Regions from separate parts of the Sediminicoccus rosea genome, predicted to be linked through region 1. Evidence: predicted binding sites of a transcription regulator. Region 1 holds the regulator's gene; the other holds the start of a gene.
What was found. The regulator HrcA, encoded in region 1, represses chaperone genes, less so after heat shock. The targets are predictions, from matches to a motif close to GTTNGCACTCNCNNNNNGNGAGTGCNAAC.

Region 1 (15,362 bases):
ACGCTCTGGATGGGCATCGTGGACACGCAGGCCATCCTGCCGACCTCCATGCGCAACCTGGCCTATGATCCCGACCGGGATTTCGCGCCCATCACCTTCATCTGCAACGCGCCCTTCGCCATGGCGGTCGGCCCCTCCAAGCCGGCGATCGGCAGTTTCGAGGCGCTGATGGCCGCGGCGGCGGTGCGGCCGGAGGCGATCTCCTTCTCCTCCTGGGGCGTGGCCTCGACGCCGCATCTCGCCATGCAGCGCATCATCCTGCCGCGCCGGATCGAGATGCTGCACGTCCCCTTCGCCGGGGCGGCGCCGGCCTTGCAGGCGGTGGTGGCGGGGCAAGTGGATTGCACCGTGCTGCCCGCAGGCGGCGTGGCGCAGATGGCCCAGGTGGGGCGCGTGCGGCCCCTGGCGGTGCTGGCGAAGCAGCGCGTCGCCCTGCTGCCCGAGGTGCCGACTCTGCTCGAACTGGGCGGCGAGCTCGATGCCGGCCTTTGGCTCGCCCTCTATGCGCCGAGCGCGACGCCCGCGCCGATCATCACCCGGCTGAACGCCGCCGCGCATGAGGCGATGCGCACGCCCGCCTTCGTCGAGACGCTGCGCCAGCAAGGCGCGGTGCCCGAGCCCTCGACGCCGGAGGAGTTGGGCGCGCTCGGCCGCCGTGAGCGGCAGGCCTGGGCGCAGGTGGTGCGCGCCACGGGCGCCTTCCTCGATTGAGTCGGGCCGGATCGGGCCCGCACGCCGGCGGGCCGCGATCCGGGATCATCCCCGGCTTCAGGTCTTCACCAGTTCCTTCACCTCTTCCAGCGCCTCGGCGAAGCGGCGGTTCAGCACGCCCACGGCCTCGCCATTGGACTTCTGGATGAGCTCGGCGATCTCCTGCATGTTCGCCACCGCGCGCTCATAGGCCGTGCGCATCAGTTCGGCCTGCTGCGCGGCCTTGGCGTTGGGCGAGGCTTCGGCGGCACCGAGGCTCTGGATGGCCTGCGTCATCTCCGCCATCACCTGCTGGATGATTTCCATGTTGCGGCGGCCCACGGCCTGGGCACCCTCCATGGCGAGCTTGTTCGCGGTGGTCAGCGCCTCGAGGTTGCGCTTCTGCGCGTCGGCGAAGGCCTGGAAATCCGGCAGGCCCGGCATCTTCATCGAGGTGAAGGCGCGCATCATGTCTTCGGGGTTGAAGCTGTTCGTCATGGCGTGAGTCTCCGCGCCCCCGCCCCGCAACCGGCCCCAGCGACCCGTTGTTCCGGCGGGAAACCGCCTCTTCGACTCCTAGACGCCCGGGGGCAAGCCGGTCAAATGACTTCGTCGGCCGATTCGGGGTCGGTTTCGGCCACCGGCTCCGCCTCGGCCGCCGCTTCCCTGGGCGCCATGCCGAACCAGCGCGCCGCGCGGTCCGCCTGGTCCAGGGCGCGGTCCAGCGCGGCCATGGTGGCGGAGAGGTCCTCGCTCTCATCCTTCTCCCAGGCGCGCAGGGCCGCGAGCCAGACGCCCACCAATCCCTGCACGCGCAGCAGCCCCCGCGGGCCCGCCGCGTCCAGCCCGGCCGCCTCCAGCATCCAGGCCATGGAGCTCGCGTTGCGCGGCGCGAACCACAGCGCCAGCAGCGGCGCGCGCGGCAGGTCGCGCAGCAGGCGCACCACGCCGGCGCGGTCCGGCTGGAGGGCATCGAGGCGGCGCATCAGCACGTCGAACAGCCGGTCGCGCGGCGTGCTGCCGAGGTCCTCGATCGTCCCCTCCAGCACCGCCGCATCCACGGCGCGCTGATGCGCGGCCAGGATGTGGAGCGGGGTGGCGAAGTGGCGGCGCAGCTCGGCCAGGGGCAGGCCGGCCTCGGCCGCGACGGCGCGCAGCGTCAGCCCATGCCAGCCGCTGCCGGCCAGGACGCGCCAGAAGGCGCCGAGGATCGCTTGGTCGGGGGCGGGTGTGATCATGCCCGCAAGATTGGCCCGCGGGCGTCCGGGCGCAAGCGGGGACTCAGTCCGCCGTGATGTTCCCGGCCGCGATCACCGCCCGCCAGCGCTCCAGCTCGCTCCGCACCAGCGCGGTATAGCCGGCCGGCCCCTCCGCGCCTGGCCGGACGCCGATGGGCGTGAAGCGCTCCACCACCGCCGGATCGGCCAGGGCGTGCGCGATCTCGGCATCCCAGCGGGCGATGATTTCGGGCGGCAGGCCGGCCGGCGCCGAGAAACCGAACCAGTTGCTCGCCACCACCTGGGGGAAGCCCTGCTCGGCGAAGGTCGGCACATCGGCGAACGAGGCCGGGCGCGTCGCCTCGCTGCTGGCCAGCGCACGCAGCCGCCCACCGCGCAGATGCGGCAGCGCGATGGGCAGGCTCTCCATGATGGCCGGGATCTGGCCGCTGATCGTGTCGGTCAGTGCGGGGGCCGAGCCGCGATAGGGCACATGCGTCAGGTCCACCCCGGCAGCGCGCGCGAGCAATTGCCCGATCAGGTGGTTCAGCGTGCCATTGCCGCCCGAGCCGTAGGAGACCGGCCGCTGCCGCGCCACGGCGAGGAATTCCGCGAGGTTCCGCGCGGGGAAATCCAGGTTCACCGCCAGCACCGAGGGGAAGGTGCCGATCAGCCGGATGTGGGTGAAATCCCGCAGCGCGTCATAGGGCGGATTGCGATAGAGCACCGGCCCGATGCCGTGCGAGGCGGCGGAGGAGATCATCACCAGGAAGCGGTCGCCCGGCGCCTTGGCCAGGATGTCCGCCCCCAGGGCACCACCCGCGCCCGGCCGGTTCTCCACCACCACCGGCTGGCCGAGCCGTGTGCTCACCACGGGCGCGAGGATGCGCGACAGGGTGTCGGCCGCGCCGCCCGGCGGGAAGTTCACGACCCAGCGGATGGGGCGGTCGGGCCAGGGCGCCTGGGCCAGCGCGGGCGTGGCGAGCGCGCCCGCGCCGATCAGCGCTGCGCGGCGGGAGAGAGCTTGCATGCGGGGCCTCCTGTGCCCCTGGAACGTCACCGGGATCAGCCGGGCATGCAAGGAGAGCCTTCAGCCCCGCGCGACGAAGCGCTCCAGCCAATGGATGGTGTAGTCGCCCGACTGGAACTCGGCATCTGCCATGATGCGTCGGTGCAGCGGCAGCGTGGTCTTGATGCCGTCCACCACCATCTCGTCCAGTGCGCGCTGCATGCGCGCGATGGCCTGCGGGCGGGTCGGCGCATGCACGATGAGCTTCGCCACCAGGCTGTCGTAATGCGGCGGCACGGCGTAGCCGGAGTAGAGCGCGCTATCCACGCGCACGCCGAGGCCACCCGGCGCGTGATAGGTGTTCACCCGGCCGGGCGAGGGCGCGAAGCTCTCGGGATCTTCCGCGGTCACGCGGCACTCGATGGCGTGGCCGCTGAACTGCACATCCTCCTGCGCGTAGCCCAGCTTCTCACCGGCCGCGATGCGGATCTGCTCGCGCACCAGATCCACGCCGCAGACCATCTCCGTCACCGGATGCTCCACCTGCAGGCGGGTGTTCATCTCGATGAAGGCGAACTGCCCATCCTGGTAGAGGAATTCCAGCGTGCCGGCATTGCGGTAGCCGAGCTGCCGGAGGCCCGCCGTCACCTGCGCGCCCAGCGCGTCACGCTCGGCCGCGGTCAGCACGGGCGAGCCCGCCTCCTCCACCAGCTTCTGGTGGCGGCGCTGGAGCGAGCAGTCGCGCTCGCCGAAATGCACGACGTTGCCATGCGTGTCGGCGAGGACCTGCAGCTCGATATGGCGCGGCCGGTCGAGGTATTTCTCCATGTAGACCGCGTCATTGCCGAAGGCGGCCTTGGCCTCGGTGCGGGCGACCTGCCACGCCTCCTCCAGCTCCTCCGCCGAATGCGCGACCTTCATGCCGCGCCCGCCGCCGCCCGCCGCCGCCTTGATCAGCACGGGATACTTGATGCGATCGGCGATCTCGCGCGCTTCCTCGAAGCTCTCCAGCGCGCCGGGCGAGCCGGGGACCAGCGGCACGTTGAGCTTCCGCATCGCGTCCTTGGCCGCGATCTTATCGCCCATCATGTGGATGTGGTCCGCCGTCGGGCCGATGAAGGTGAGGCCATGCGCCTCCACCATCTCCGCGAAGCGGGCATTCTCCGAGAGGAAGCCGTAGCCCGGGTGGATCGCATCCGCGCCGGTGATCGCCGCCGCCGAGAGGATGGCCGCGACATTCAGATAGCTGTCGCGCGCCAGCGGCGGGCCGATGCACACGCTCTCATCGGCGAGGCGCACATGCATGGCCGAGGCATCGGCGGTGCTGTGCACGGCGACGGTGCGGATGCCCATCTCCTGGCAGGCGCGATGCACGCGCAGCGCGATTTCGCCGCGATTGGCGATGAGGATTTTCTTGAGCATGGATTTATGCCCTCAGGCGCCGGGCGCCGGCTCCGCCGGCTTGGCTTCGCCGCGCGACGGGCGCGCTGGGCCAAGCATCCGGTTGGGCGGCGCCGGCCGCATTGCGGCCGGATTCTGGGAAAACGGGTGCGGCCCGGTCATGGCCCGCACCCGGCACGAATGGTCCTGGAAACGCGCGCATGCGCGGGGGCATCGCCCTATTCCACCAGCACCAGCGGCTCGCCGTATTCCACGGGCGTGCCGGCTTCCACCAGGATGCGCGTGACCGTGCCGGCGCGGCTGGTCTTGATCTGGTTGAAGGTCTTCATCGCCTCGATCAGCAGCACGGTCTGCCCCGCGCTGACCTTGGCGCCGACCGTGATGAAGGGCGCGGCCCCCGGCTCGGGCGAGAGATAGGCCACACCCACCATGGGCGAGGTGATCAGGCCCGGATGCTTGGGGTCGATCGCCTCGGGGTCGGCAGCGGGCACGGCCGGGGCCGGCGCCGCCTGCGCGGGCGCGCCCATCGGCATCGGCATCTGCATGGGCATCGGCATGGAGGGCGCCGCGTAATACTGCGCGGGCGCCACCGGCGCGGGCGGGATGATCCGCGCGACCCGGATGCGCGATTCCTTCTCGGAGAGCTCGATCTCGGTCAGGTCCGTCTCGCGGAGGATTTCGGCGAGCTTGCGGATCGCCTCCGCATCGAACTGAATGCCGCTGGTCATGCGTCGTCATCCTCGTTTCCGCCGACGAGATTGGCCATGGCCTGCAGCGCCAGGGCATAGCCCGCGACGCCCAGGCCGGCGATCACGCCGGTGGCGGCCTTGGAGACCAGGCTGTGCTGCCGGAACTCCTCGCGCCGGTGAATATTGGTGATATGGACCTCGATCACCGGCAGCCCGACGGCCAGCAGCGCGTCCAGGATGGCGACCGAGGTGGTGGTGTAGCCGGCCGGGTTGATCACGATGCCCGCGGCGCGGCCGCGGCATTCCTGAATCCAGGAGACCAGCTCCCCTTCCGTGTTGGACTGCCGGAAATCAATCGCGAGCCCGAGCTCCTCCGCCGCCTCGGCGCAGAGATTCTCCACATCGTCGAGCGTCGCCGTGCCGTATTTCTCCGGCTCGCGCGTGCCCAGCATGTTGAGGTTCGGGCCGTTGAAGACGGCGATGAGGTTCATGGCGGTTCGGTCAAACAGGGAATGGATTGGCGGGGCTAGCATGGGGCATGCGGCAGCGGCAAGCGCGGCCCGGTCATTGACCCCGGGGCCGCGCGGAACCAGATTGCCCTGGACCAAGGGGAGCCCCGCCCGGAAACACCAAAGGTCGGGGCTGAGAGTCCGCGCGGCAGCGGTGACCCTTCGAACCTGATCCGGGTCATGCCGGCGAAGGGATGGGCACCCGTTCCCCTCCCACGCCGGCCTGGCCCCCCTGGCGGGAGAGCGTGCGATGTCCGAGCTGGCTGAACGCCTGAAGCTCACCGTGAACGGCGAGGCGCGCAGCGTGCCGGCCGGCCTGACCGTGGCGGATCTGCTGGCGGAAATCGGCCTCGCCGCGCGCAAGGTCGCCGTCGAGCGCAACCTCGAGATCGTGCCGCGTTCCCAATACGCGACGACGGCGCTGGCCGATGGCGACGCCATCGAGATCGTCCATTTCATCGGGGGTGGCTGAGAATTGACCGAAGACAGCTGGGAAGTCGCCGGGCGCCGCTTCACCTCGCGCCTCATCGTCGGCACGGGGCGCTACAAGTCGCTCGAGGAGACGCGGGACAGCATCGCGGCCAGCGGCGCCGAGATCGTCACCGTCGCCGTCCGCCGGGTGAATCTGAGCGACCCCTCGGCGCCGATGCTGCAGGATTTCGTGCCGCCGGACCGTTACACTTACTTACCCAACACCGCCGGCTGCTTCACCGCACAGGACGCCGTCCGCACGCTGCGCTTGGCTCGCGAGGCGGGCGGCTGGAACCTGGTGAAGCTGGAGGTGCTGGGCCCGCCGCCCTTCCTCTACCCCGACATGGCCGCGACCTTCGAGGCGGCCGCGGCGTTGATCGCCGATGGCTTCGAGGTGATGGTCTATTGCGCCGATGACCCCGTGGCCGCGAAGCGACTGGAGGAGATGGGCTGCGTCGCCATCATGCCGCTGGGCGCGCCCATCGGCTCGGGCATGGGCGTCGTGAATCCTTACATGATCCGCGCCATCAAGGCGGCGGCCAAGGTGCCGGTCCTGGTGGATGCCGGCATCGGCACGGCGAGCGAGGCGGCCTTCGCCATGGAGCTCGGCTGCGACGCGGTGCTGCTGAACAGCGCCATCGCCCACGCGCAGGATCCGGTGAAGATGGCGGTGGCGATGAAGCACGCCGTCATCGCCGGCCGCGCCGCGCACCTCGCGGGCCGCATGCCGCGCGACTACAAGGCCGATGCCTCCAGCCCCATGACGGGGCTGATCCGCTGAGATAGCCTCATCCCCCTGAACCCAGGGGGAAACATCATGGATCTCGGCATCAAGGGCCGCACCGCCGTCGTCTGCGCGGCCTCCAAGGGGCTTGGGCGCGGCTGCGCCTTTGCCCTCGCGCGCGAGGGCGTCTCGCTCGTCATCTCCGCGCGGGGCGGCGAGGCGCTGGAAGCCACGGCCGCCGCCATCCGCGCCGAGACCGGCATCTCCGTCACCACCGTGCAGGGCGATGTGACGACCGAGGCCGGGCGCACCGCCCTCTTCGCCGCCTGCCCCGAGCCCGACATCCTCATCACCAATGCCGGCGGGCCGCCGCAGGGCGAGTTCTCGCAATTCGAGTTGGAGGATTGGCGCCGCGCCGTGGAGGCCAACATGCTGACGCCGATCGCGCTGATCCGCGCCGCGCTGCCGGCCATGCAGGCGCGGCGTTTCGGCCGGATCCTGAACATCACCAGCTATTCGGTGAAGATGCCGATCGGCCGGCTGGAGCTCTCCAACGGTGCCCGCGCCGGGCTGACCGGGGCGCTGGCCTCGCTGGCGCGACGGGTGGCCGCGCACAACGTGACCATCAATCACCTGCTGCCGGGCCCCTTCGACACGGACCGCGTGCGCGGCAATTGGGAGGTGGTTGCCAAAGGCGGCGGCGCCGATGTGGCGGAGCTGGAGCGCCGGGCGGTGGCAGGCATCCCGGCTGGCCGCCTGGGCACGGCCGAGGAGTTCGGCGCCTTCGCGGCCTTCCTGTGCTCGGTCCATGCGGGCTTCACGACGGGCCAGAGCATCCTGCTCGACGGCGGCTCCTACCCGGGGACTTTGTAAAAGCCCTCAGACGCCGGGCGCGCGCTCCGCGCGCTTGGCTTCGCCGCGCGACAGGTGTGCTGGCCGTGAGGTCAGTTGGGCGGCGCCGGCCGCGTTGCGGCCGGATTCGTCGAGGCCAGCTCTCGATCCGAGTTGGGTGACGCTCACCGAATCGGCCGCCCGCCCCGATGCGCCGGGTGCAATGCTGACACGCGCCGGAAACACTCCTGCCTCCCTGGGGGAGATTCCGGCATTTTCCCGTGGCCCCCCGGGGGGCTTTCGGCGGGGTTTCCGGCGCCCCCGGGGGGAGACACGAAAAAACTTCGCCCATCCGGGATTTCCCGCTTGCATGCTGGTGCCGCTGGCCCTACATCGCGCCTCACAAGACGCAGTACGCACGTGCCTCTGGCCCCAGGCCCACGGAGCTGAGCCCCTGAATAAGGCTTGCCACCGCGGCGCAAGGTTTACGCAACGACGTCAAGCGTTCTGGCAACCCCGTGGTTCACGCCACGGTTTTTTTCTGGTCGCTGGTTCGTTCGACCGTTTCGTCAATCTGGGGCCACCCCTGATGGGGTCGGTTCCACATGTTTGTGGAGTATCGTGCGATGACCCCCAAGGTCGCTCGCTACCTGGCGGATCACCAGCCGGCCACGCCCTGCCTCGTGCTGGATGTGGACCGCGTTGCGCATAATTTCGCCCGCCTCCGGCAGGCGATGCCGCTGGCGCGCATCTACTACGCCGTGAAGGCCAACCCTGCCGCGCCGATCCTCGACCGGCTGGTGGGCCTCGGCTCCTACTTCGACGCCGCCTCCTTCCAGGAGGTCGAGATGTGCCTCGCCTCGGGCGCCGCGCCGGACTCCATCTCCTACGGCAACACCATCAAGCGCGAGCGCGACATCGCCGCCGCCTATGCGGCAGGCGTGCGCATGTTCGCCTTCGACAGCGAGATGGAGCTGGAGAAGCTCGCGCGCTCCGCGCCGGGCAGCCGCGTCTATTGCCGCATCCTGGTCGGCAATGACGGCGCCGAGTGGCCGCTCAGCCGCAAGTTCGGCTGCGAGGTCGAGATGGCGCGCGCGCTGATGATCCGCGCGGGGCAGCTCGGGCTCGATGCCTTCGGCCTCTCCTTCCATGTCGGCAGCCAGCAGACCAAGACCGCCGCCTATGAGGCCGCGATCGCCAAGGTCGCCATGCTCTTCACCGACCTCGCCGATGCTGGCGTGAAGGTGCGCATGGTCAATCTCGGCGGTGGCTACCCCGTGCGCTACAAGGCGGAAGTGCCCGAGATCGACGATTTCGGCTCCGCGATCATGGGCGCCATGGCCGAGCATTTCGGCAATGCGATCCCCGAGATCGTGATCGAGCCCGGCCGCTTCCTGGTGGCCGATGCGGGCGTGGTCTCGAGCGAGGTCGTGCTGGTCAGCCGCAAGGCCGAGAATGACCCGGTGCGCTGGGTCTATCTCGATATCGGCCGGTTCGGTGGCCTGGCGGAGACCGAGGGCGAGTCGATCAAGTACGCCTTCCGCACGCCGCATGACGGCGGCAGCGACGGCCCCGTGACCATCGCGGGCCCGACCTGTGACAGCACGGACACGCTCTACGAGAAGAGCAACTACCGGCTGCCGATGGCGCTGACGGCCGGTGACCGCGTGGAGCTTCTGGCCACCGGCGCCTACGTCACCACCTATGCCAGCCAGAAGTTCAACGGCTTCGAGCCGCTGGCCGAGCACTACATCTGATCGAGACGGGGAGCGCGCGAGCGCTCCCCCATCATCCAGCCGCCCGCGCCACCGGCGCCCAGCGTGCCGTTTCCTCCACCACGAAGGCCTGCATCTGCGCCCCGCTCATGTTGCCGAGCGAGGCGAGCCCCAGCGCGTCCATGCGCTCGCGCACCACGGCCTCCTGCATCGCGGCCTGACAGATTTCGTTGATGCGCGTGGCGATGGCCGGCGGGATGCCGGCGGGGCCGGCCAGCAGGAACCAGTTGTTCGCCACGACGGATGGGAAGCCCGATTCCCGCACCGTGGGCACATTCGGGAAGATCCCGATGCGCTCGGCGCTGGTGAAGGCCAGCGCCCGCAGCGCGCCCTGCCGCACCGAGCCCGCATGCGCGCCGATCGTATCCCAGAGCGAGGTCACGTCGCCCGAGAGCACCGCCGCCTGCGCCTCGGGCGCGCCGCGGAAGGGCACATGCAGCAGCCTGACCCCCACCGCCTGCTCGAAGAGCATGCCGGCGAGATGCCCGATGGAGCCGGCGCCGGAATTGCCGAAGCTGATGCCCTCGGGCCGCGCGCGGGCGGCGGCCGCATAGTCCTGGATCGTCTGGTAGGGGCTTTGCGCACGCACCGCGCAGACGATAGGCGCGCCGCCAAACATGGTGATGAAGGTGAAGCTCTCCGGCCGATAGGTGATATTGCCCATCAGCGTGGGTGCGACCGTCAGCGGCCCGGTGTTGGTGATGAGCAGGGTGTGGCCATCGGGCGCGGCCTGCGCCGCCTGCGCCGTGCCGACCGAGCCGCCGGCGCCCGGCCGCGCCTCCACCACGAAGGGCTGGCCGAAGGCGCGCTCCAGCCGCTCGCTCATCAGGCGCATCACCACATCGGTGGTGCCGCCGGGGGAATAGGGATTGATCACGCGCACCGGGCGGCTGGGCCAGGCCGGTTGCGCCGCGAGGGTGACAGGCGCGGCGAGCGCGCTGCCCAGGATGAGGCGGCGGGACAGGGGCATGGGCTCACTCCTGCTGAAAGGCGCGGCAGAAACCGGAGAATCCGGCGCCGCACCCCTCGGCGGAGCGAAAATCATGCCAGAGGCAGGATCAGCCCTTGCCGGCCACCACCACCATGGCGGGCTTCAGCAGGCGGCCATTCAGCGTCCAGGCGCTGGTCCATGCCTGGAGCACCGTGCCGGGCTCCACGCCTTCCGGCGCGGGGGCCTCGCTCATCGCCTGGTGCAGCTCGGGGTCGAAGGGCTGGCCCTCGGCCGGCTTGCGGTGCACGCCGTGGGTTTCGAGGCGCTGCAGCAGGAAGCGCTCCACCCCCTCGAAGCCGCCGCGCATCTTGCCGATGATCTCGGCCTCGCCTTCCTCCGCCTTGGGCAGAAGATCGAGCCCGCGGCGCAGGTTTTCCGCCACTTCCGTCATGTCGGTGGCGAATTTCTGCACGGCGTAGTTGCGCGCCTTCTCCACCTCGTCCTTGCCGCGGTTGCGGACGTTCTGGACCTCGGCCTCGGCGCGCAGCCAACGGTCCTTCATCTCGGCCAGCTCGGCCTCGAGGGCGGCGATGCGCTCCTCCGGCGTGGGGGCGGGCGGGGGCGCGTCAGGGGTCTCCGGCGTGGCTTCGGCCGGGGAAGGGTTGGGTTGTTCGCTCATGCCTCAGAGGTAGGCGCGTGGCGGCGCCGGATCAACCCAGCAGCCGGCCGATGACGCGGGCCGTGTAGTCCACCACCGGGATCACACGGCCGTAATTGATGCGGGACGGCCCGATCACGCCGATCGCGCCCACGATCTTCTCCTGCGCGTTGCGGAAGGGCGCGACCACCACGGAAAGCCCCGCGGTGGAGAAGATGCCGCTTTCGGCGCCGATGAAGATCTGCACGCCCTCGCCCCGCTGGGCCAGTTCCAGCAGCTTGAGCGTGGTCTCCTGCGCCTCCAGCCGCTCGAACAGCGCCTGGATCTCCTGCACGCGGGCCAGGTTCTCCATGTTCTCCAGCAGCCGCGCCTGGCCACGCAGGATGAGCGAGCCGCTGCCACCGCCCGCCCAGGTCGCCATGCCCGCCTCCACCACCTGGGTGGTCAGCGCGTCCAGCGCGGTGCGGTTGGCGGCGATCTCGGCCATCACATTGGCGCGCGTCTCGTCCAGCGTGCGGTCGGAGAGGCGGGCGTTGAGATAATTGCCCGCCTGCACCAGCGCCGAAGGCGGCAGGCCGGGCGGCACCTCGATCACGCGGTTCTCCACGCGGCCATCGCCCTGCACCAGCACCACCAGCGCGCGGCCGGGGCCGAGCGGCACGAATTCGATATGGCGCAGCGGCGCCTCACCCTTCGGCGCCACGACCAGGCCCGCGGCGCCGGCCAGGCCCGAGAGCATCTGCCCGGCTTCCGCCAACGTGTCCTGCAGGGAGCGCCCATGCGCGGCGCAGCGGGCGGCGATCTCGGCGCGCTCCTCCTCGGCCAGGTCGCCGAATTCCAGCAGGCCATCCACGAAGAGGCGCAGCCCCTGCTGCGTCGGCAGGCGGCCGGCGCTGGTGTGCGGCGCGTAGAGCAGCCCCGCTTCCTCAAGATCGGCCATCACGTTGCGGATGGAGGCGGGCGAGAGGTTCAGCGGCAGGCGGCGGGAGAGGGTGCGGCTGCCCACGGGCTCGCCCGTCGCGACATAGACTTCCACCAGCTCGCGCAGCACGGCGGTCGAGCGGGGGTCCAACGCGCTGGTGGCGATACTCGGCACCGCGAAGAGGGGTGTCTTGATGGGGGTGTGCATCGCTGGCGATAGCTTGGTTATCCGGGGGGCATTGGTCAACCTTTCCCGGGCGGCCCCCCAAGGGTGCCCCAAAGGGTGGCCCCTGGTCAGCGGGCCGCGCTTTGCCTATTGCGGCCCCAGAAACCTGAGGATTGCCCGAACATGCGCCCATCCGGCCGCGCCCCCGACGCCCTGCGCCCCATCTCCATCGAGACCGGCATCGCCAAGCATGCGGAGGGCTCCTGCCTGATCCGCATGGGCAACACCGAGGTGCTCTGCGCCGCGAGCCTGGAGGCGCGCGTGCCGCCCTTCATGCGGAACCAGGGCCTGGGCTGGGTGACGGCCGAATACGGCATGCTGCCCCGCGCCACCCATACCCGCGGCGACCGCGAGGCGGCCCGCGGCAAGCAATCCGGCCGCACGCAGGAGATCCAGCGCCTGATCGGCCGTTCGCTCCGCGCCGTGACCGACCGCAAGGCGATGGGTGAGATGACCGTCACGCTGGATTGCGACGTGATCAACGCCGATGCCGGCACGCGCTGCGCGGCCATCACCGGCGCCTGGGTCGCGCTGCACCTGGCCTTCCAGCATGCCAAGCGCAACAACATCCTCAGCGCCATCCCGCTGACCGATCATGTCGCCGCCATCTCCTGCGGCATCGCGGGCGGCGAGGCGATCCTCGACCTCGACTATGCCGAGGACAGCACGGCCGATGCGGATGCGAATTTCGTGCTCGCCGGCAATGGCAACCTGATCGAGGTGCAGGCCACGGCCGAGGGAGCGCCCTTCAGCGAGGCGCAGTTCCTCGCGATGCTGGACATGGCGCGGGACGGCGTGGCGCAGCTGGTCGCCGCCCAGAAGGTCGCCGTCGGCCTGTGAGGAAGCTGGCGCCGGGCCGGCTGGTCCTTGCCAGCCACAATGCGGGCAAGCTGCGCGAGTTTTCCGCGCTGCTGGCCCCGCATGGCCTGGAGCTGGCCTCGGCTGGCGCGCTCGGCCTGCCGGAGCCGGCGGAGACGGGCACGACCTTCATCGAGAATGCCAGGATCAAGGCGCTGGCCGCCACGCACGCCACCGGCCTGCCGGCCCTGGCCGATGACAGCGGCGTGGCCGTGGCCGCGCTTGGGGGTTCGCCTGGCGTCTATACGGCGGATTGGGCCATGCAGCCGGACGGCACGCGCGACTATGCCGCTGCCATGGCGCGCATCGCCGCGGAGGATCGCAGCGCGCGGCGCCGCTGCGCCTTCGTCGCCGTGCTGGTGCTGGCCTGGCCCGATGGCCACAGCGAGGCGTTCGAGGGGATCTGCGCCGGGCATTGGGTGGCGCCGCCGCGCGGCGGGAATGGCTTTGGCTATGACCCGATGTTCGTGCCCGATGGCGCTGCGCTGACCTTCGGCGAGATGACGCCGGAGGAAAAGGCGCGGCATAGCCACCGGGCGCGGGCCTTCGCCGCGCTGGCGGCAGGGTGTTTGGGCTGACCGGCAGGAAACTTGAGTTTCCTGCACCTTCATCACACAGAAGATCCAAGAAACTGAGTTTGTCGGCGCGAGAGCGCGAGAGGGCAGCGCCCTCTCGCAAAGGCCTCAGCTCGCCTTCTTGAGGAATCCCGCAAACGCCGCCTGCGCCTCCGGGCTGCGCAGCCGCTCGCCGAAGCTGACACGCTCGGCCGCCATCGCGGCCTTCACCGCCTCCATGTGCGGCGCGCGGATCAGGCGCTTGGATTCCTGCACCGAGCCGGGCGGGAGCGCGGCCAGCGTGGCGGCCATCTGCGCCGCCGTCGCCTCCACCTCGTCATCCGCGACGGCCCGCGTGGCGAGGCCCGCAGCCGCCGCATCCGCGCCGCTGAAGCCCGCACTCGCCAACAGCCACCAATTGGCGATGGCGGGGCCGACGCGCGCGGGCATGAGCAGGGAGGACCCGGCCTCGGGGCAGAGGGCGAGGCGCGTGAAGGGCATCATGAGCCGTGCCGTCTCGCTGGCCACCACCACGTCGCAATGCAGCAGCATGGTGGTGCCGATGCCCACCGCATTGCCGCGCACGGCAGCGACGACGGGCTTCCGGAAGGCGAGGATCGCCTCGAGGAAATCGAAGGCGGCACCGGGGTCCTTCGGGTCACGCTCACCGGCCTTGGCGAAGTCGCCGATGTCGTTGCCCGCGGTGAAATCCGCGCCGCCGGCCAACAGCACCACATGCACCGCTTCATCGGCGGCCGCGGCGTGCAGCCCGGCCGCCATGCCGCGATACATGTCGCGCGTCAGCGCGTTCTTCTTCTCCGGCCGGTTGAGGCGGATGGTCATGACGGCGCCGTGGCGCTCGGTCAGCACATGGTCGGTCATCGCGTTTCCCCTTTGCGGAGGGGAATTAGATCAGAAGATCGCGGCGAAGGGGAGGATGCGGATGGGGGCTCCGGGCGCCAGTTCCGTGACGCTTTCGGGCAGTTCCGCGAAGCCGTCCGACTGCGTGAGCGAGGTGAGCAGCCCCGCGCCCTCGCGCGGGAATTTTTGGGCGACGAGACCTGCCTCGGTTTCCGCGAGCGTCACGCGCACATATTCGCGGCGGCCCAGCTTCTTGCGATAGGCGAAGCCGCTGACGGCCGGCACGCGCAATAGCGTCTCGGGCGCCGCACCAGCGAGGCGCAGCGCCAGCGGCCGCACCAGATGCAGGAAGGTGACGACGGCCGCGACAGGATTGCCCGGCAGACCCACCATGGGCACGCCCTGCACCACGCCCATCGCCGCCGGCCGCCCCGGCTTCACCGCGAGGCGCCAGAAGACGAGCTTGCCCGCACCCTCGATCGCGGCACGGACGTGATCCTCCTCACCGGTCGAGACGCCGCCGGAAGTGACCAGCAGGTCCTGCGTGGCGGCGGCGGCATGCAGCGCGCGCGCCGTCTCGGCCGCGTCGTCGGGCAGGATGCCAAGGTCTGTCACCTGCACCGGCAGGCGCGCCAGCATGGCCATCAGCGTGAAGCGGTTGCTGTCGAAGGTCTGCGCCGGGCCGAGCGCGGCACCGGGCGAGGCCAGCTCATCGCCGGTGGAGAAGACGCCCACGCGCAGCAGCGGCCGCACCGGCAGCGTCGCGAAACCGAGCGCCGCGGCAAGGCCGAGCTCGGGCGCGCGCAGGCGGCGGCCCTCGGGCAGGGCCTCGCTGCCCTGGGACACATCCTCGCCGGCGGGGCGGGCATTGGCGCCGGGCTTGAGGCCGGGCGGCAGCAGCAGCGCATCACCCTCCAGCCGCGCATCCTCCTGCATCATCACCGTGTCCGCGCCCTCGGGCATGGGCGCGCCGGTGAAGATGCGGGCGGCGGTGCCGGGGGCGACCATGCCGCCGGAATGCCCGGCGGCGATGCGGC
Region 2 (15,362 bases), 530 kb from region 1:
CCCGGCCGGCGCAGCAGCGGGCGGGGCAGGGGCACGGCGCCGGCATCGCCGCCGGCCGCCAGCCGCTCCAGATGCGCGCCGCCGGGCCAGGGCAGGCCGAGCAGCTTGGCCGCCTTGTCGAAGGCCTCGCCCACCGCATCGTCCAGCGTGGTGCCGAGGCGGCGGTAGCGGCCGATCCCCTCCACCGCCACGCATTGGCAATGCCCGCCGGAGACCAGGATCAGCAGGAAGGGGTATGCGGGCGGCGTCTCGAACAGCCCGGGCATCCGCGCCGTCAGCGCATGCGCCTCCAGGTGGTTCACGCCGAGGAAGGGAATGCCCGCGCCCAGCGCCAGGCCCTTGCCCAGGCTGGCGCCGACGATGAGGCCGCCGATCAGCCCCGGCCCCGAGGTCGCCGCCACGGCGCCGAGGTCGCGCGGCGTGAGGCCCGCCTCCGCCAGCACGCCCTGCACCATGCCCGCGAGGCGCTGGAGATGCGCGCGGGCGGCGATTTCGGGCACCACGCCGCCGAAGCGCGCATGCTCGGCCGATTGGGTGAAGACCGCCTCGGCGAGGATTTGTCCGGTCCCATCCAGGAGGGCGGCGGCGGTCTCGTCGCAGCTGCTCTCGATTCCGAGGATCGGCAATGCATCAGGGCGGGTTTCGTTCATCACTCCCGCCCTATATGACGCGCCGATGTCTTCCGCCACGTCCGCCCCTCCCGCTCCCCAAGCGGCCAAGCACTCCCGCATGCGCGCCCTGCCGCTGCGCGTGGGCACGCGTGCCTCGCCGCTCGCGCTCTGGCAGACGCGGCACTTCCTCGAGATCATCACCGGCTTCTGTCCGGTGCTGCGCGGCGTGAACGCCTTCGAGGAGCACGCGATCGCGACCACGGGGGATCTGGTGCAGAACCGTCGCCTGGCGGAGATCGGCGGCAAGGGCCTCTTCGCCAAGGAGATCCATGAGGCGCTGCTGGACCGCCGGGTGGATTTCGCGGTGCATTCCCTGAAGGACCTGGAGACCGAGATGCCCGCCGGCATCGTTCTGGCCTGCACCCTGCGGCGCGAGGATGCGCGGGATGCGCTGGTGCTGGGCCCCGGCTGCGGCACGCCGGATCCGGCCGACCCCTATGCCTGCCTCCCCGCGGGCGCCGTGGTCGGCTCTTCCTCGCTGCGGCGGCAGTCGCAATTGCTGGCCGCGCGGCCGGACCTGAAGGTTGTGACCCTGCGCGGCAACGTCCAGACGCGGCTCGACCGCGTGGCGCGCGGCGAGGTGACGGCCACGCTTCTGGCGCTGGCCGGCCTGCGCCGCCTGGGGCTGGAGGATCGCGCGGCGGTGGTGCTGCCGCCCGAGGCGATGGTGCCGGCCGCCGGCCAGGGCATCGTCGGCATCACCACCCGCGCCGACGATGTCGAACTGCGCGAATTGCTCTCCGGCATCGAGGATCGCGAGGCGGCCGCCGTCTCCAAGGCCGAGCGCGCGCTGCTGGCGGCGCTGGACGGCTCCTGCCGCACGCCGATCGGCGGGCATGCGCGGCTGCTGCCGGATGGCACGCTGCGGCTGACCGGGCTGGTGGCGCGCGAGGATGGCAGCTTCCTGCTCAAGCGCGAGATCGAGGGCGCGGCGGAGGATGCGGCGCGGCTCGGCACCACGCTCGGCGAGGAATTGCGGGCGGACAGCCCGGCCGACATCTTCGGCTGAGATGACCGGGCACGTCCCCCGGGGCGTTCTCGTCACCCGGCCCGAGCCGGGCGCGGCCGAGACCGCCAGCCGCCTCGCTGCCCTGGGCTTCACGCCAGTCCTCGCGCCGGCGCTGCTGCTGACCCCCCGCCCGCTCGCCCCACCGGCCCATGCCCAGGCCCTGCTGCTGACCAGCCGCGCCGCCGCGCGTGCGCTCATCCCCTGGCCCATCCCCGTGCTGGCCGTCGGCGCCGCGACGGCGGAGGCGGCGCGCGCGGCGGGCTTCGCCGATGTGCGGGCGGCCGGCGGCGATGCGGCGGCGCTGGCGGAACTCTGCGCCGCGACGCTGCGCCCGGCGGAGGGCCCGCTGCTGCTGGCGGTGGGCGCGGCCTATTCGCTCGACCTCACGGCCCTGCTGCGGGCGCGGGGTTTCCGCGTGATCCGCCGCGTCGTCTATGCGGCGCGCGAGGCGCCTTCGCTGCCGGAGGCGGCGCGCGATGCCATCGCGGCCGGTCAGGTGTCACACGCCATGTTCTTCTCCCCGCGCAGCGCCGCGTGTAGCGTGGCGCTGCTCGCGGGCACCGGGCTTGGCGCGGCGCTCCAGGGCATCGAGGCGCTGGCCATCAGCCCGCGCGTGGCGGCGGCGCTGGAGACGGTGCGCTGGCGACGCATCCGCGTGGCGCGGCGGCCCGACCAGGACCATCTCTTGGAGTTGCTCCCATGACCCGCAAGCTCGATCCCGCCTGGGTGGCACTGCTGGGGGCGGGGCTGCTGCTGGTGCTGGCCATCCTCTGGTTGCTCGGCGGCCGCACGCCCCCCGCGCGCACGGATGCCCGCGTGGCGATGGCTGAGGCTGCCATTCAGCAACTCGCCGCGCGGCCCGTGGTGGAGCCGGTCGCCCTGGAAGCCGCACTGACCCGCCTGGCCGCCGCCGAGGCGACCATCCGCCTGCTCAGCGACCGTCCGGCGGGCGACCCGGTGGCGCTCGCCGCGCTGGAGCGGCAGGTCATGGCCAATCGCACGGCGGGCGAGGCCGCCCTGCAGGAGCGCATCGCCGCGCTGCAGACGGCGCTCGGCCAGCGCATCACCGAGGCGGCGGCAGCGGTGGAGGCGGCGGGTACCGCGCGGCTCGACCAGCGCGCGGCGGCGCTGGATGCGGCCGTCACGGGCCGCATGGCCGATGCTACGGCGCGGCGGGAGGCGGCGGAGCAGGCGCTCACCGCGCGCGTGGCGCATCTCGACCAGGCGCGCCTGGCGGGCGAGGCGAGCCTCGGCCAGCGCGTGACCAATCTGGAGACCGGGCTGTTGCAGCGGCTGGCCGCGCTGGAGGCGCTGGTCGCCCAGCGCGTGGCCGCGATCGAGGCGCTGGCGGCGCAACGCCTTGCCCCCGTCGAGCAGGCCCTGCAGCGTCTCTCCGCCGCCGAGGCACGGACCGAGCGGCTGGCGGCCATTGATGCCCTGCGCGCGCTGCTCGATGCCGGGCAGCCCCTGGCGCCGGCGCTGGCCCGGCTCGGCCAGCCCGCGCCGCCCGCCCTCGCGCGCTTCGCCACCAGCCCGCCACCGACCGAACCGGCGCTGCGCCTCGGTTTCGAGGAGGCGCTGCGCCAGGCGCGCGCCGCCGCGCAGGAGGGGACGCTGCCGCGGCTGAACAGCCTGCTCACCATCCGCCGGGGCGAGGAGGTGGTCTGGGGCGACGCGACCGAGGCCAATGTGGAACGCGCCCGGCGCGCGCTGGAGGCGGGCGATGTGGAGGGTGCGCTCGGGCATCTCGGCCGCCTGCCCGAGCCGCTGCGCCAGGGCATGCGCGCCTGGCTGGAGGAGGCCCAGGCCCTCGCCCAGGCGCGCTTCGCCCTGCGCGCCCTGGCCGGCGGCTGATGCGGCTGGTCCTCAAGCTGCTGCTGGTCCTGCTGGCGGGCTTCGCCGGCGTGATGGCGCTGATGGATCTCGGCGGCAGCGTCGAGATCCGCCATGGCGACCTCTGGATCGGGCTGCCGCTGGCCGCTGGCATCCTGGCCGCGGCGCTGGGCTTCCTGCTGCTGCACGCGCTGCTGCGCCTGTGGTCCTGGCTGCTGGCCTGGCCAGCGCGGCGCCGGCTGCGCCTGGAGCGGCAGCACCGGGCCGAGGGCGAATTGGCGCTGACCCGCGCCCTGGTGGCGCTGGCCGCCGGCCGGGCGGAGGCCGCGCGCATCGAGGTGACGCGCGCCCGCCGCCTGATGGGGGACAGCCCGCAGCTCCTGCTGCTGGCCGCCGAGGCCGCCCGCGCCGAGGGGGACGAGGCCGCCGCCACCGAGGCCTTCGAGGCCCTGGCGGCACAGCCCGAGGCACGCTTCCTGGGGCTGCGCGGCCTGCTGCGGCAAGCCGAGGCGCGGGGCGATTGGGACGCCGCGCGCGAGATTGCGGCCGAGGCGCAATCGGCCGAGCCCAGCGCCGAATGGCTGCGCGCCGAGCGTTCGGAGGTGGCGCGGCGCCGGCAGGATTGGGGCGAGGCGCTGGCATTCTCGGGCGCCGACGGGCCCCGCGCGGCGCTCAGCCTGGCGGCCGCCCTGCAGGAGAAGGACCCACTCCGCGCGGCCGAACTGGAGCGCCAGGCCTTCCTGGCCGAGCCGGGCTTCGCGCCGGGCGTGATCGCCCATGCCAGCCGGCTGCTGGACACCGGGCACCCGCGCCGGGCGCGCGGCGTGCTGCAGCAGGGCTGGAACGCCGCGCCGCATCCCGGCATCGCGGAATTGCTGCTGGGCCTGGACACGGACCGCATCCGCCGGGTGCGGCTGGTGGAGGAATTGACCCGCCACACCCCGGCCCATCCGGAGAGCCGGCTGTTGCGTGCGCGCATCGCCTTCGAGGCCGGGCTGACTGGCCGGGCGCGGCATGAGCTGAACCTCTGGCGCGAGACCGGCCAGGCCGACCGGCGCTGCTACGCCCTGCTGGGCGAGGTGGAGCGCGCCGAGCACGGGCCGGATGCGGCGCGCGAGCGCGAGGCGGGCTGGCTGCGCGAGGCGGCGGCCGCGCCGGTCGAGCCGGTCTGGCGCTGCGGGCATTGCGGGGCGGAGCATTCGGCGTGGAAGCCGCTTTGTGGGGCCTGCGGGACGGCGGGTGCGATCACCTGGAGCGGGGCCGCCCGCTAAGCCCCCAAGCTCGCCGAACACATCAGGTCAGGCCGAACCCTGACGAATCCGGCCGCACCGCGGCCGGCGCCGCCCAACTGCCCGTGCGGCCAAGCGCACCCGTCGCGCGGCGAAGCCAAGCGGCCGGAGGCCGCGCCCGGCGTCTGAGGGCGTCAAAAACTTCGCCCGGCGCTTGAGGGCATTAATGCAACAAAAACACCCCGTTCGCGTATTTCAGGTCCGCCGGGCGGATCAGCGCCGCGCTCGCGACTCGAACGGAATGCAGCGGCCCCTCGATCTCGCGCTTCCAGAAGTCGAGGAAGCGGGTGAGTTCGGGGAAACTCGGGGCCAGGTCGTGCTTTTGCCAGATGAAGGTCTGCAGGACGCCCGGGTGGTCGGGCATGTGGTAGAGGATTTCCGCGGTGGTGAGCCTCCAGTCCTTCTGGCGGACCATCGGGGAGAGTACATCCAGCATCAAGCAGCCTCCTTCGGGGTCGTTTTCCAACCCGCGGGACCGGCTGATCCTCCTGCCGGCCCGTCCGACGGGCTGGTCACGTCATGAGGCTGACATGATCGGAAGCGGCTTCGCCAGAAAAATCTTCTGTTGATTCAGCGGATTAGCACTCGCACTCAGAGAGTGCTGCCATCTGTCTTGACTCTGCCTGAGGCCAAGCCTAAGTCGCTGGCACTCCTCGCCAGTGAGTGCCAACAGGCGCCGCACGCGGGGAGGTTCCCATAGCCTGACTCATCAGGAGGAAAGAACCGACATGAAGTTCCGCCCCTTGCACGACCGCGTTCTCGTTCGCCGTATCACGGCCGAGGAAAAGACCGCGGGCGGCATCATCATCCCCGACACCGCCAAGGAGAAGCCGCAGGAAGGTGAAGTCCTGGCCGTCGGCGCCGGCACCGTGAATGAAGAGGGCAAGGTCCGCCCGCTCGACGTGAAGGCGGGTGACCGCATCCTGTTCGGCAAGTGGTCCGGCACCGAGGTGAAGGTCAACGGCGAAGAGCTGCTGATCATGAAGGAATCCGACGTGATGGGCATCGTCGAGGCCTAAAGGCCCGAACGACCATCGCTTTCAACCCCATATGAGGTGATCAAATGGCTGCCAAAGACGTGAAGTTCGGCGCTTCCGCGCGCGAGAAGATGATTCGTGGCGTGGACATCCTGGCCGATGCCGTGAAGGTGACGCTGGGCCCCAAGGGCCGCAACGTGGTGATCGACAAGTCCTTCGGTGCGCCCCGCATCACGAAGGACGGCGTGACCGTCGCGAAGGAAATCGAGCTCGCCGACAAGTTCGAGAACATGGGCGCCCAGATGGTGCGCGAAGTGGCCTCGAAGACCAACGACACCGCCGGTGACGGCACGACGACCGCGACGGTGCTGGCCCAGGCCATCGTCCGCGAGGGCGCCAAGGCTGTCGCCGCCGGCATGAACCCGATGGACCTCAAGCGCGGCATCGACAAGGCCGTGGCCCAGGTCGTCTCGGAGCTCGAGGCCAAGACCAAGAAGATCACCACCTCCGCCGAGGTCGCCCAGGTCGGTACGCTTTCCGCCAATGGCGAGAAGGAAATCGGCGAGATGATCGCCTCCGCCATGGAGCGCGTCGGCAATGAGGGCGTGATCACGGTCGAGGAAGCCAAGAGCATCCAGACCGAGCTCGACGTCGTCGAGGGCATGCAGTTCGACCGCGGCTATGTCTCCCCGTACTTCATCACGAATGCGGAGAAGATGATCGCGGAGATGGATCAGCCCTACATCCTGATCTTCGAGAAGAAGCTCTCCCAGCTCCAGCCGATGCTGCCGCTGCTCGAGGCCGTGGTGCAGAGCGGCCGTCCGCTCGTCATCATCGCCGAGGACGTGGAAGGCGAGGCCCTGGCCACGCTGGTGGTCAACAAGCTGCGTGGCGGCCTGAAGATCGCCGCCGTGAAGGCGCCGGGCTTCGGTGATCGCCGCAAGGCGATGCTCGAGGACATCGCGATCCTGACCGGCGGCCAGCTGATCAGCGAGGACCTCGGCATCAAGCTCGAGACCGTCACGCTGGCGATGCTGGGCAAGGCCAAGACCATCCGCATCGAGAAGGAGAACACCACGATCGTGGATGGTGCCGGCTCGAAGGACGAGATCAACGGCCGCTGCGAGCAGATCAAGGCGCAGATCGAGGAGACCACCTCGGACTACGACCGCGAGAAGCTGCAGGAGCGCCTGGCGAAGCTCGCCGGTGGCGTGGCCGTCATCCGCGTCGGTGGCAGCACCGAAGTGGAAGTGAAGGAGCGCAAGGACCGCGTGGACGACGCGCTGCACGCGACGCGCGCCGCCGTTCAGGAAGGCATCGTTCCGGGTGGTGGCACCGCGCTGCTGCGCGCCTCGACCAACCTGGGCAGCCTCAAGGGCCTGAACAGCGACGAGCAGGTCGGCATCGAGATCGTCCGCAAGGCGATCCAGGCGCCGGTCAAGCAGATCGCCACCAACGCCGGCAAGGACGGCGCGGTGATCGCGGGTGAAGTGCTCCGCTCGGGCGAGTGGACCTTCGGCTACGACGCGCAGCTCGACGAGTACAAGGACCTGGTGGCCGCCGGCATCATCGACCCGACCAAGGTCGTGCGCACGGCGCTGCAGGATGCGGCCTCGGTCGCCTCGCTGCTGATCACCACGGAAGCCATGGTGGCCGAGCGTCCGGCGAAGGCCGCGGCGCCCGCCGGTGGCCCCGGTGGCGGCATGGGCGGCATGGGCGACATGGACTTCTAAGTCCAGGTCACCTCGGTTCGCGTAACGGGAGGGGCGGTCCGCAAGGGCCGCCCTTTCTTTTTGCGCGCCACGCGTCCGGTGCATGGCAGAAGGCCTGCCGGTTTTGTTTGACTTCCCCCGGCCGATCTGCGCTTGTGCTCCCACCTTCGTCTTGCCGTGCCGACCCCAGAAGCTCTCTTCAGACCCGCTGGATGTGTACCCGCCGGACATCGCGTGCCCCTGCCGGGAAAGGTGTGGGCGTGAAGCGCATGTCCTGCGAAGTCCGGCTGGAGTGGGTGATAATGCGCCGGAGATTCCCGCGCGCATGCTTTTGGAGAATAAGCGGATGGCTTCTGGCACCGTGAAGTGGTTCAACGCGACCAAGGGTTACGGCTTCATCTCGCCGGCCGGTGGTGGCTCCGATGTGTTCGTGCACATCACGGCGGTTCAGGCCGCCGGCCTGCAGGGCCTCAAGGATGGCCAGCAGATTTCCTACGAACTGGCGGAAGAGCGCGGCAAGACGTCCGCGGTCAACCTCAAGGCCAGCTGAATTCGACGGTCCCACGGGACTGTCGAGCCGAAAGGGCGCCCCTCACCGGGCGCCCTTTTTTGTTGCGCCATGCGGAGGTTTCGCCGCGATGCCCGGATGAGGTAGGATCGCCCCATGGATCAGCCTGCCCCCCACCCCTATCGCGACGGATTGCCGCCCGCACCGCCAGGGCCCCCGGAGGGGGAGCAGCATGCCCTGCTGAGCCGTGCCGAGGTGCCCTTCCTCACAGGCCTCGCGCAGGGGCCGGTGTTGCCGCTCGCGGTGGTCATCGGGCTCATGGCGCTGGGCGTCACCGGCCCTGCGCTGCTTGCGGGCGGCGTGGCCGCGCTGGGGGCTGGCGCCGTGGTCGCGGCGCTCGCGCGCTACTTCGCCGTGCTCGGCGCCACCGAACGCTACGCGGCCGAGCGCCGCCGCGAGGAGGAGGAGACCGAGACCTATCCCGAGCGCGAGCGCTGGGAGGTGGCGGCCGTGCTGCATCGCTACGGGCTGCGCGGCGACACGCTGGCCCGCGCGGTGGAAGCGATCGCCGCCGACAAGCGCCGCTGGGTGGACTTCATGATGCGCTTCGAACTCGACCTCATCGAGCCGCAGCCGGCGCGTGCGGCGCAGGAGGCGGCGGCGCTGGCGGTCGGCCAGGCGCTGGGCGGACTCCTGCCCCTGCTGCCGCTGATGCTGCTGGCCGCGCCGGGCGCCTGGCCCTCGCTGCTGCTCACGCTCGGCGGCGTGGCGGCGGCGGGCTGGCTGCTGGCCCGCGCGGAAGGGCAGGTGGCCGCGGGTGGCGCACTGCGCGCCGCGCTGCTGACAGGCGGCGGCGCCCTGGCCGCGCTGGCGCTCATCGCGCTGATCTGAATCGGTTTTTCCGGCGGAGCCGCAAGGAAGGCTTAACCGGCCCCGGCGCTATCTTCCCTTGGAAGAGAGTGCCATGCCCCATCCGCCGCGCCTGAACCTCCCGCTTCTGTGCCTGGGCACCGCCCTGGCCGCGGCGCTGATGCTCGGCCTTGCCTGGCTGCCGGCGCCGCCCTGGGCTCTCCTGCTGGTCCTGCCGCTCGGGCTGCTCGGCTGGTGGGCCTGCCGCCTGCGCCGTGAGGGCTCGCTCTGGCGGCAGGTGATGGCCGCCACGCCCTATCGCGTCGCCATCTACGCGCCCGATCAACGCCTGGTCTGGCACAATGGGCGGCCCGAGCAGGGATGGACGCGCCGCGTCGCGCCGCTCGGCCCACGGCCGCATCTGGGCGCCGTGATGCAGGCGCTGCTCGCCCATCTGCCGCCCCATGAGCGCGCCGCCGAGATGGCCCGCCGGATGGGGAAGCACGCCCGCGCCGATGGCGAGCCCTTCGAGATCCTCACCGCCGAGGGCCATTGGGAGCGCATGCGGCAGACGCGCCTGCCGGGCGGCGAGGTCGCGGTCTTCGCGGTGGACATCTCCGCCGTGAAGCGCGGCGAGCTGGCCCTGGCGGAATCCGAGGGCCGCCTGCGCGCGCTGCTGGAGATGGCGCCCGTCGGCATCTGGCAATTGGATGACGAGGGGCGGACGATCTTCGCCAATCGCCGCCTGACGGCGCTGTTCGGCGCCCAGGCCCCGCCGGCGCTGGCGGAATCCGGCCTCGTGCTCACCTCGCCCGCCGATCCGGAGGGTCCCTTCGGCTTCAGCACGGAGGTGGAGAGCGAGGCGCAGCTCGCCCTGCCCTGCCAGACGGAGCGGCGCCTGCGGATCACCGCCTCGCCCTGGCTTTCGGCCCAGGGGCTGCGGGGCTGCATCCTCTCCGTGGTGGATGTGACGCCGCTCAAGGCCGCGCAGGAGCGGATCGAGCATCTGGTCGAGCGCGACCCGCTCACCGGGCTGATCAACCGCGGCACCTTCCGCGCGGCCCTGCAGGAGATGCTGGCCGCCGAGCAGCGCGGCGTGCTGGTGCTGGTGGACCTCGACCAGTTCAAGGCGGCCAATGACCGCCACGGGCAGGCGATGGGCGATGCGCTGCTGGTGGAGGCCGGGCGGCGGCTGCGCGAGGCGGTGCGCCCCGGCGACCTGGTGAGCCGGCTGGGCGGGGATGAATTCGCCGTCCTGGCCTTCGGCGCCGGGGCGGAAAGCGCGGCCCCGCTGGCCGAACGCCTGCGTCAGGCGCTGCGCCGGCCGATCGAGATCGGCGGCACGGAATTGCCGCTGTCCGGCAGCCTGGGCGTCGCCTGCGCGCCGGAACACGGGCAGGAGGCGGACCAGCTCCTGCGCGCCGCCGACCTCGCGCTGTTCGAGGCGCGGGCGGCCTCCGGCGATGCGGTGGCGCTGTTCGAGCCCGCGCTGCGTGCGCGGGCCGAGCAGCGGGCGGAGCTGCGGGAGGCATTCGGCGAGGCGCTGGTGGGCGGCGAGCTCGAGCTGCATGTGCAGCCGCAGCTCGACCTCGAGAGCGGACGGCTGATCGGCGCCGAGGCGCTGATCCGGTGGGACAGTGCGCGGCTCGGCCGCAGCGTGCCGCCGGCGGAGCTTCTCGTCGCGGCGGCGGAATCGGGGCTGATGCTGCAGCTCGACCGCTTCGTCCTCAACCGCGCGGTGGCCTTGCTGGCCGGCTGGGGCGCGCGGCCGGAGGCGCCGGCGCATCTTGGCATCAATATCTCCATCGCGACGCTGCATGACCCGGCCTTCGCCACCGAGGTGGCGGAGGCGCTGGCCGCGGCCGGGGTGGAGGCCGCGCGGCTGGAAATCGAGATCCCGGAGGACCTGGCCATTCGCGACCTGCCCGGCGTGGCGCGGACCCTGGCCGCGCTGCGGGAGGTGGGGGTGCCGCTCTCGCTCGATGATTTCGGCGGCGGTCATTCCGGCCTGCCGCATGTGGTGCGCCTGCCGGTGCAGCGGCTGAAACTCGACCGTTCCATCACGGCGGGATTGCCGGATGATCCGAAATCCTACGCCGTGCTGCGCGCCACCATGGCGCTGGCGCGTGGCATGGGGATCGAGGTGATCGGCGAGGGGGTGGAGACGGAGGGCCAGGCTTTCGCGCTGCGCCGCGCGGGCTGCCACATCATCCAGGGCTGGCTGGTGGGACGGCCGATGCGGCCGGAGGAACTGGTGCCGCCGGCACCGAAGCTGTTGGCGCGGGCGTGATCAAGACAGGCAGCATGCTCGGAGAATCCGGCCGCAACGCGGCCGGCGCTCATGGTCCAGCGCGCCCATGGCGCGGCGAAGCCAAGCCGCCGGAGGCGGCGCCCGGCGCTTGGGGCCGCTCAACAAAACCATCCGGCCGCAACGCGGCCGGCGCCGCCCAACCGGGCTCATGGTCCAGCGCGCCCATGGCGCGGCGAAGCCAAGCCGCCGGAGGCGGCGCCCGGCGCTTGGGGCCGCTCAGCAAAACCATCCGGCCGCAACGCGGCCGGCGCCGCCCAACCGGGCTCATGGTCCAGCGCGCCCATGGCGCGGCGAAGCCAAGCCGCCGGAGGCGGCGCCCGGCGCTTGAGGGCGTGAACTAAGCCTGCTTCCGCTCAATCAGGCTGTGGCGGATCTTGCGGCCGCGCTTGATGCGGTCCTCGATGAAGCCGGCCTCGCCCCAGCGGATGGCGCGGCCGAAGGCCTGCGCGTCCTCGGTGAAGCGGGCGAGCATTTCCAGCACCGCCTCGCGGTTGTTGAGGAAGACGTCGCGCCACATGTTCACGTCGCTGCCCGCGATGCGCGTGAAGTCGCGGAAGCCGGAGGCGGCGAATTTCAGCACGCTCTCGCGCGTTTCCTCACTGAGGTCGTCAGCCGTGCCGCAGATGGTGAAGGCGATGAGGTGCGGCAGGTGGGAGACGATGGCCACCACCTTGTCATGCGTGACGGGGTCCATGCTCTCGATCATGGAGCCGCAGCGGCGCCAGAGCTCGCGCACCTTCTCCACCGCCGCGGGGTCGGTTCCCTCGGTGGGCGTGACGATGACGTAGCGGCCCTCGAAGAGCGTGGGGAAGCCGGAATCCGGGCCCGAATACTCGGTGCCGGCCATGGGATGCGCGGGGACGAGATGCACGCCCGCCGGCAGCAGCGGCGTGAGGTCGCGGATGACGGAGCCCTTGGTGGAGCCGACATCGGTGAGGATGGCGCCGGGCTTCAGGTGGGGCGCGATCTTCGCCATCACCTGCGCGTAGACGCCGACGGGCACGCAGAGGATGACGCAATCGGCATCGCGCACGGCGGCGGCGATGTCATCCTCGACGCGGTCGGCGAAGCCCAGTTCGCGCACGCGGTCACGCGTCGCCTGGCTGTTGGCGGTGACGATGACCTCGCGCGCGAGCGCATGGCCCTCGCGGTTGCGCCGCGCGATGGAACCGCCGATGAGGCCGGCGCCGATCAGGCAGAGGCGGTCGAAGAGGGGTTCGGTCACGCGTGCGGATCCGACGAACGCGCACGTCGCGCCAGGGCGTCAAACATTCTTCATGAATTCGGTCAGGCCTTCGATCACCATCTGGCACTCCTCGGCCGTGCCGATGGTGATGCGCAGGCAGGTGGGCAGGCTGTAGCCGCCCACGCCGCGGACGATGATGCCGCGCGCGCGCAGCGCCGCATCGGCGGCCTTCGCCTTCGCCACATCCTCGAAATCGGCGAGGATGAAGTTGCAGGCGCTCGGCCAGACCTTGATGCCCGCGGCCTGCAGGCCGGCCACGGTCTTGGCGCGCCATTCCGTGTTGTGGGCGACGCTGCGCTCGATCCAGCCCGGCTCGGCCAGCGCCGCGATGCCGGCGGCCATGGCCGTCGCGTTCACGTTGAAGGGGCCGCGGATGCGCGCCAGCACGTCCGCCACCTGCGGCGGCATGTAGGCCCAGCCCAAGCGCAGCCCGCCCAGGCCGAAGATCTTGCTGAAGGTGCGCGTCATCACGGTGTTGCCCGAGGCATCCACCAGCGCCTGGCCGGGGTCGTAATCGGGGTCCGTCACGTATTCCGCATAGGCGGAATCCAGGATCAGCAGGATGTCGTCGCGCAGGCCGGCGCGCAGGCGCTTCACCTCGCTCTGCGGCAGCAGCGCGCCGGTCGGGTTGTTGGGGTTCACCAGGCAGACCAGCTTGGTGCGCGGGCCGACGGCGGCGAGCATCGCGTCCACATCGGCCAGCAGGTTCTTCTCGGGCACCTTGATGACGCGGCAGCCGGCATAGCGGCCGGTCAGGTCATACATGACGAAGCCGTGCGCCGGCATGATCAGCTCGGTGCCTTCGCCGCCATAGGCAAGGATCAGGTAGGCGATCAGCTCGTCCGAACCATTGCCGCAGACGATGCGCGCGGGGTCGAGCCCGAACTTGGCGCCGATCGCCTCGCGGATCTTCGTGGCGCCGCCATCGGGGTAGCGATGCGCCTCGCGCGCGCTGGCGATGATCGCCTCCTGCGCCATCGGCGGCGGGCCGAAGGCGCCCTCGTTGGAGGAGAGCTTGATGATCCGGTTCACGCCCGGGATCTTCGACTCGCCGCCCACATAGGGCTCGATGGAGAGGATGGAGGGGCGCGGCAGCAGGGCGTTCATGGTCACTTGGTCCCTCGTTCGGGAATGGCGTAGCGGCCGAGGATGGTGGCGCCGGCGGGCGGCGTCTCCAGCGTCTCGACCAGGGCGCGGGTGAAGCCCGGCCCGCGGCGCATGATGAGCACGCGGCCCGCGCCGCAATGCGCGGCCAGGGCGGAGCGGCTCGGCTCGCCCGGCATTTCCACGCGCAGCAAAGTCGCGTCGCGGCCCGAAGGGTCGGCCGGGTGCAGGCCGATCACGGCGGCTTCCAGCGGCGGCTCGCGGTCGGAGACGAAGGGCAGGCGGGCGATGACGGAGAGGTGCTGCGCGTCGAAGCGCGTCCACCATTCCTCGGCCGCGTTGTCGCTCTCGCGTGGCCAGGGGAGGACGGCGATGCTCGCCTCGCGGTGGCCCAGCGCGGCCAGCGCGGCGCCGAGCGAGGGGTGCTGGCGCTGCGGCGTGGTGACGCCGAAATGCTCGGCGGCGAGGCGAGCCAAGGCCGGGTCGGCCGGGAGGGCCACGCTGAAATTGCCCTGCTGCGCGACGGAGCTGGCAAAGAGCTCGCGCCAGAGCCGCACCAGGGCGGGCCGGGGCAGGGGGCCGGCATGCCGGGCCAGCAGCCGGCGCAGGATCGCCGCCTCGCGCCCCGGCCGGAGCACGGTGCCGGCCGGCTTGGCCTGGCTCGCGCTGAGGCGGTGCACCACCTCGGCCCGGCGCATCAGCAGGTCATGCATCGCGTCGTCGAGGCTGTTGATCTCGGCGCGCAGCGCCTCCAGCGTGTCGGGGTCGGGTTTTGGTTCGGACATGGGTGCGAGAGGCATAGCGGCGCCGGCGCCGCGCGCCAAGTTGCCCCGGGGCAAGGCAGGCCTTATCTCTGGCCTTCCATGAACGAAATCGCCCCCTTCCCGGAGGTCCAGCACCAGCGCGCAGTCCTGCCCGAGGGCCTGACGCTGGATTGCGGCGCCGTGATCCGGCCGCTGGCGGTCGCCTATCGCACCTATGGCCGGCTGAACCCGGCGCGCAGCAATGCCATCCTGGTCTGCCACGCCCTGACGGGCGACCAGTATGTGGCCGAGCGCCAGCCGGTGACCGGCAAGGATGGCTGGTGGGATGCCATCATCGGCCCCGGCAAGCCGGTGGACACGGACCGCTTCTTCGTCATCTGCGCCAATGTGCTGGGTGGCTGCATGGGCTCCACCGGCCCGCGCGAGGAGATGACGGACGAGAACGGCGTGCCCCAGGGCCGCCCCTGGGGCACGGATTTCCCGACCGTCACCATCCGCGACATGGTGCGCGCGCAGAAGAAGCTGATCGAGCATCTGGGCATCGCGCGGCTGCTGGCGGTGATCGGCGGCTCCATGGGCGGCATGCAGGTGCTGGAATGGGCGGCGACCTACCCGGAGAGCGTCTTCGCCGCCGCGCCCATCGCCTGCGCCACGCATCACTCGGCGCAGAACATCGCCTTCCACGAGGTGGGCCGCGCCGCCATCCATTCCGACCCGGACTGGAAGGGCGGGCGCTACTGGGAGGATGGGCGCATCCCCGCGCAGGGCCTCTCGGTCGCGCGCATGGTGGCGCACATCACCTACCTCTCCGAGGCGGCGTTGACGCGGAAATTCGGCCGCCGCCTGCAGGGCGCGAGCGCGCTGACCTTCCTGGAGGATGTGTTCCAGGTGGAGAGCTATCTGCGCCACCAGGGCAGCACCTTCGTCCGCCGCTTCGACGCGAATTCCTACCTGACCATCACGCGCGCCATGGATTATTTCGACTTGGCGAATGAGCACGGCACCGTCGCCAACGCCTTCCGCGGCACGCCCACGCGCTTCTTCGTGGCGAGCTTCTCGTCGGACTGGCTCTTCCCCACCAGCGAGAGC

Region 2: groES (co-chaperone GroES) is a predicted target of HrcA. The motif match lies at 5,445-5,473, and genes of this name have one in related genera.

Annotation. Positions count from the first base shown of each region.
Region 1 covers NZ_CP137852.1:333,603-348,964, reverse strand. Annotated here, with positions in the region: gene R9Z33_RS01685 (Bug family tripartite tricarboxylate transporter substrate binding protein) at 1-711, shown strand, start outside; gene R9Z33_RS01680 (phasin family protein) at 769-1,188, opposite strand; gene R9Z33_RS01675 (TetR family transcriptional regulator) at 1,290-1,928, opposite strand; gene R9Z33_RS01670 (Bug family tripartite tricarboxylate transporter substrate binding protein) at 1,972-2,937, opposite strand; gene accC (acetyl-CoA carboxylase biotin carboxylase subunit) at 2,998-4,338, opposite strand; gene accB (acetyl-CoA carboxylase biotin carboxyl carrier protein) at 4,536-5,045, opposite strand; gene aroQ (type II 3-dehydroquinate dehydratase) at 5,042-5,497, opposite strand; TPP riboswitch at 5,604-5,727, shown strand; gene thiS (sulfur carrier protein ThiS) at 5,766-5,987, shown strand; gene R9Z33_RS01650 (thiazole synthase) at 5,991-6,767, shown strand; gene R9Z33_RS01645 (SDR family oxidoreductase) at 6,804-7,583, shown strand; gene R9Z33_RS01640 (hypothetical protein) at 7,590-7,730, opposite strand; gene R9Z33_RS01635 (type III PLP-dependent enzyme) at 8,168-9,298, shown strand; gene R9Z33_RS01630 (Bug family tripartite tricarboxylate transporter substrate binding protein) at 9,330-10,286, opposite strand; gene R9Z33_RS01625 (nucleotide exchange factor GrpE) at 10,375-10,926, opposite strand; gene hrcA (heat-inducible transcriptional repressor HrcA) at 10,958-12,034, opposite strand; gene rph (ribonuclease PH) at 12,176-12,892, shown strand; gene R9Z33_RS01610 (non-canonical purine NTP pyrophosphatase) at 12,889-13,488, shown strand; gene R9Z33_RS01605 (enoyl-CoA hydratase-related protein) at 13,594-14,346, opposite strand; gene R9Z33_RS01600 (molybdopterin molybdotransferase MoeA) at 14,377-15,362, opposite strand, start outside.
Region 2 covers NZ_CP137852.1:4,929,066-4,944,427, reverse strand. Annotated here, with positions in the region: gene tsaD (tRNA (adenosine(37)-N6)-threonylcarbamoyltransferase complex transferase subunit TsaD) at 1-650, opposite strand, end outside; gene hemC (hydroxymethylbilane synthase) at 676-1,680, shown strand; gene R9Z33_RS23810 (uroporphyrinogen-III synthase) at 1,682-2,383, shown strand; gene R9Z33_RS23805 (hypothetical protein) at 2,380-3,534, shown strand; gene R9Z33_RS23800 (heme biosynthesis HemY N-terminal domain-containing protein) at 3,534-4,784, shown strand; gene R9Z33_RS23795 (usg protein) at 4,966-5,238, opposite strand; gene groES (co-chaperone GroES) at 5,531-5,821, shown strand; gene groL (chaperonin GroEL) at 5,866-7,512, shown strand; gene R9Z33_RS23780 (cold-shock protein) at 7,838-8,041, shown strand; gene R9Z33_RS23775 (VIT1/CCC1 transporter family protein) at 8,156-8,890, shown strand; gene R9Z33_RS23770 (putative bifunctional diguanylate cyclase/phosphodiesterase) at 8,964-11,138, shown strand; gene R9Z33_RS23765 (prephenate/arogenate dehydrogenase family protein) at 11,497-12,384, opposite strand; gene hisC (histidinol-phosphate transaminase) at 12,424-13,512, opposite strand; gene R9Z33_RS23755 (chorismate mutase) at 13,515-14,294, opposite strand; gene metX (homoserine O-acetyltransferase MetX) at 14,373-15,362, shown strand, end outside.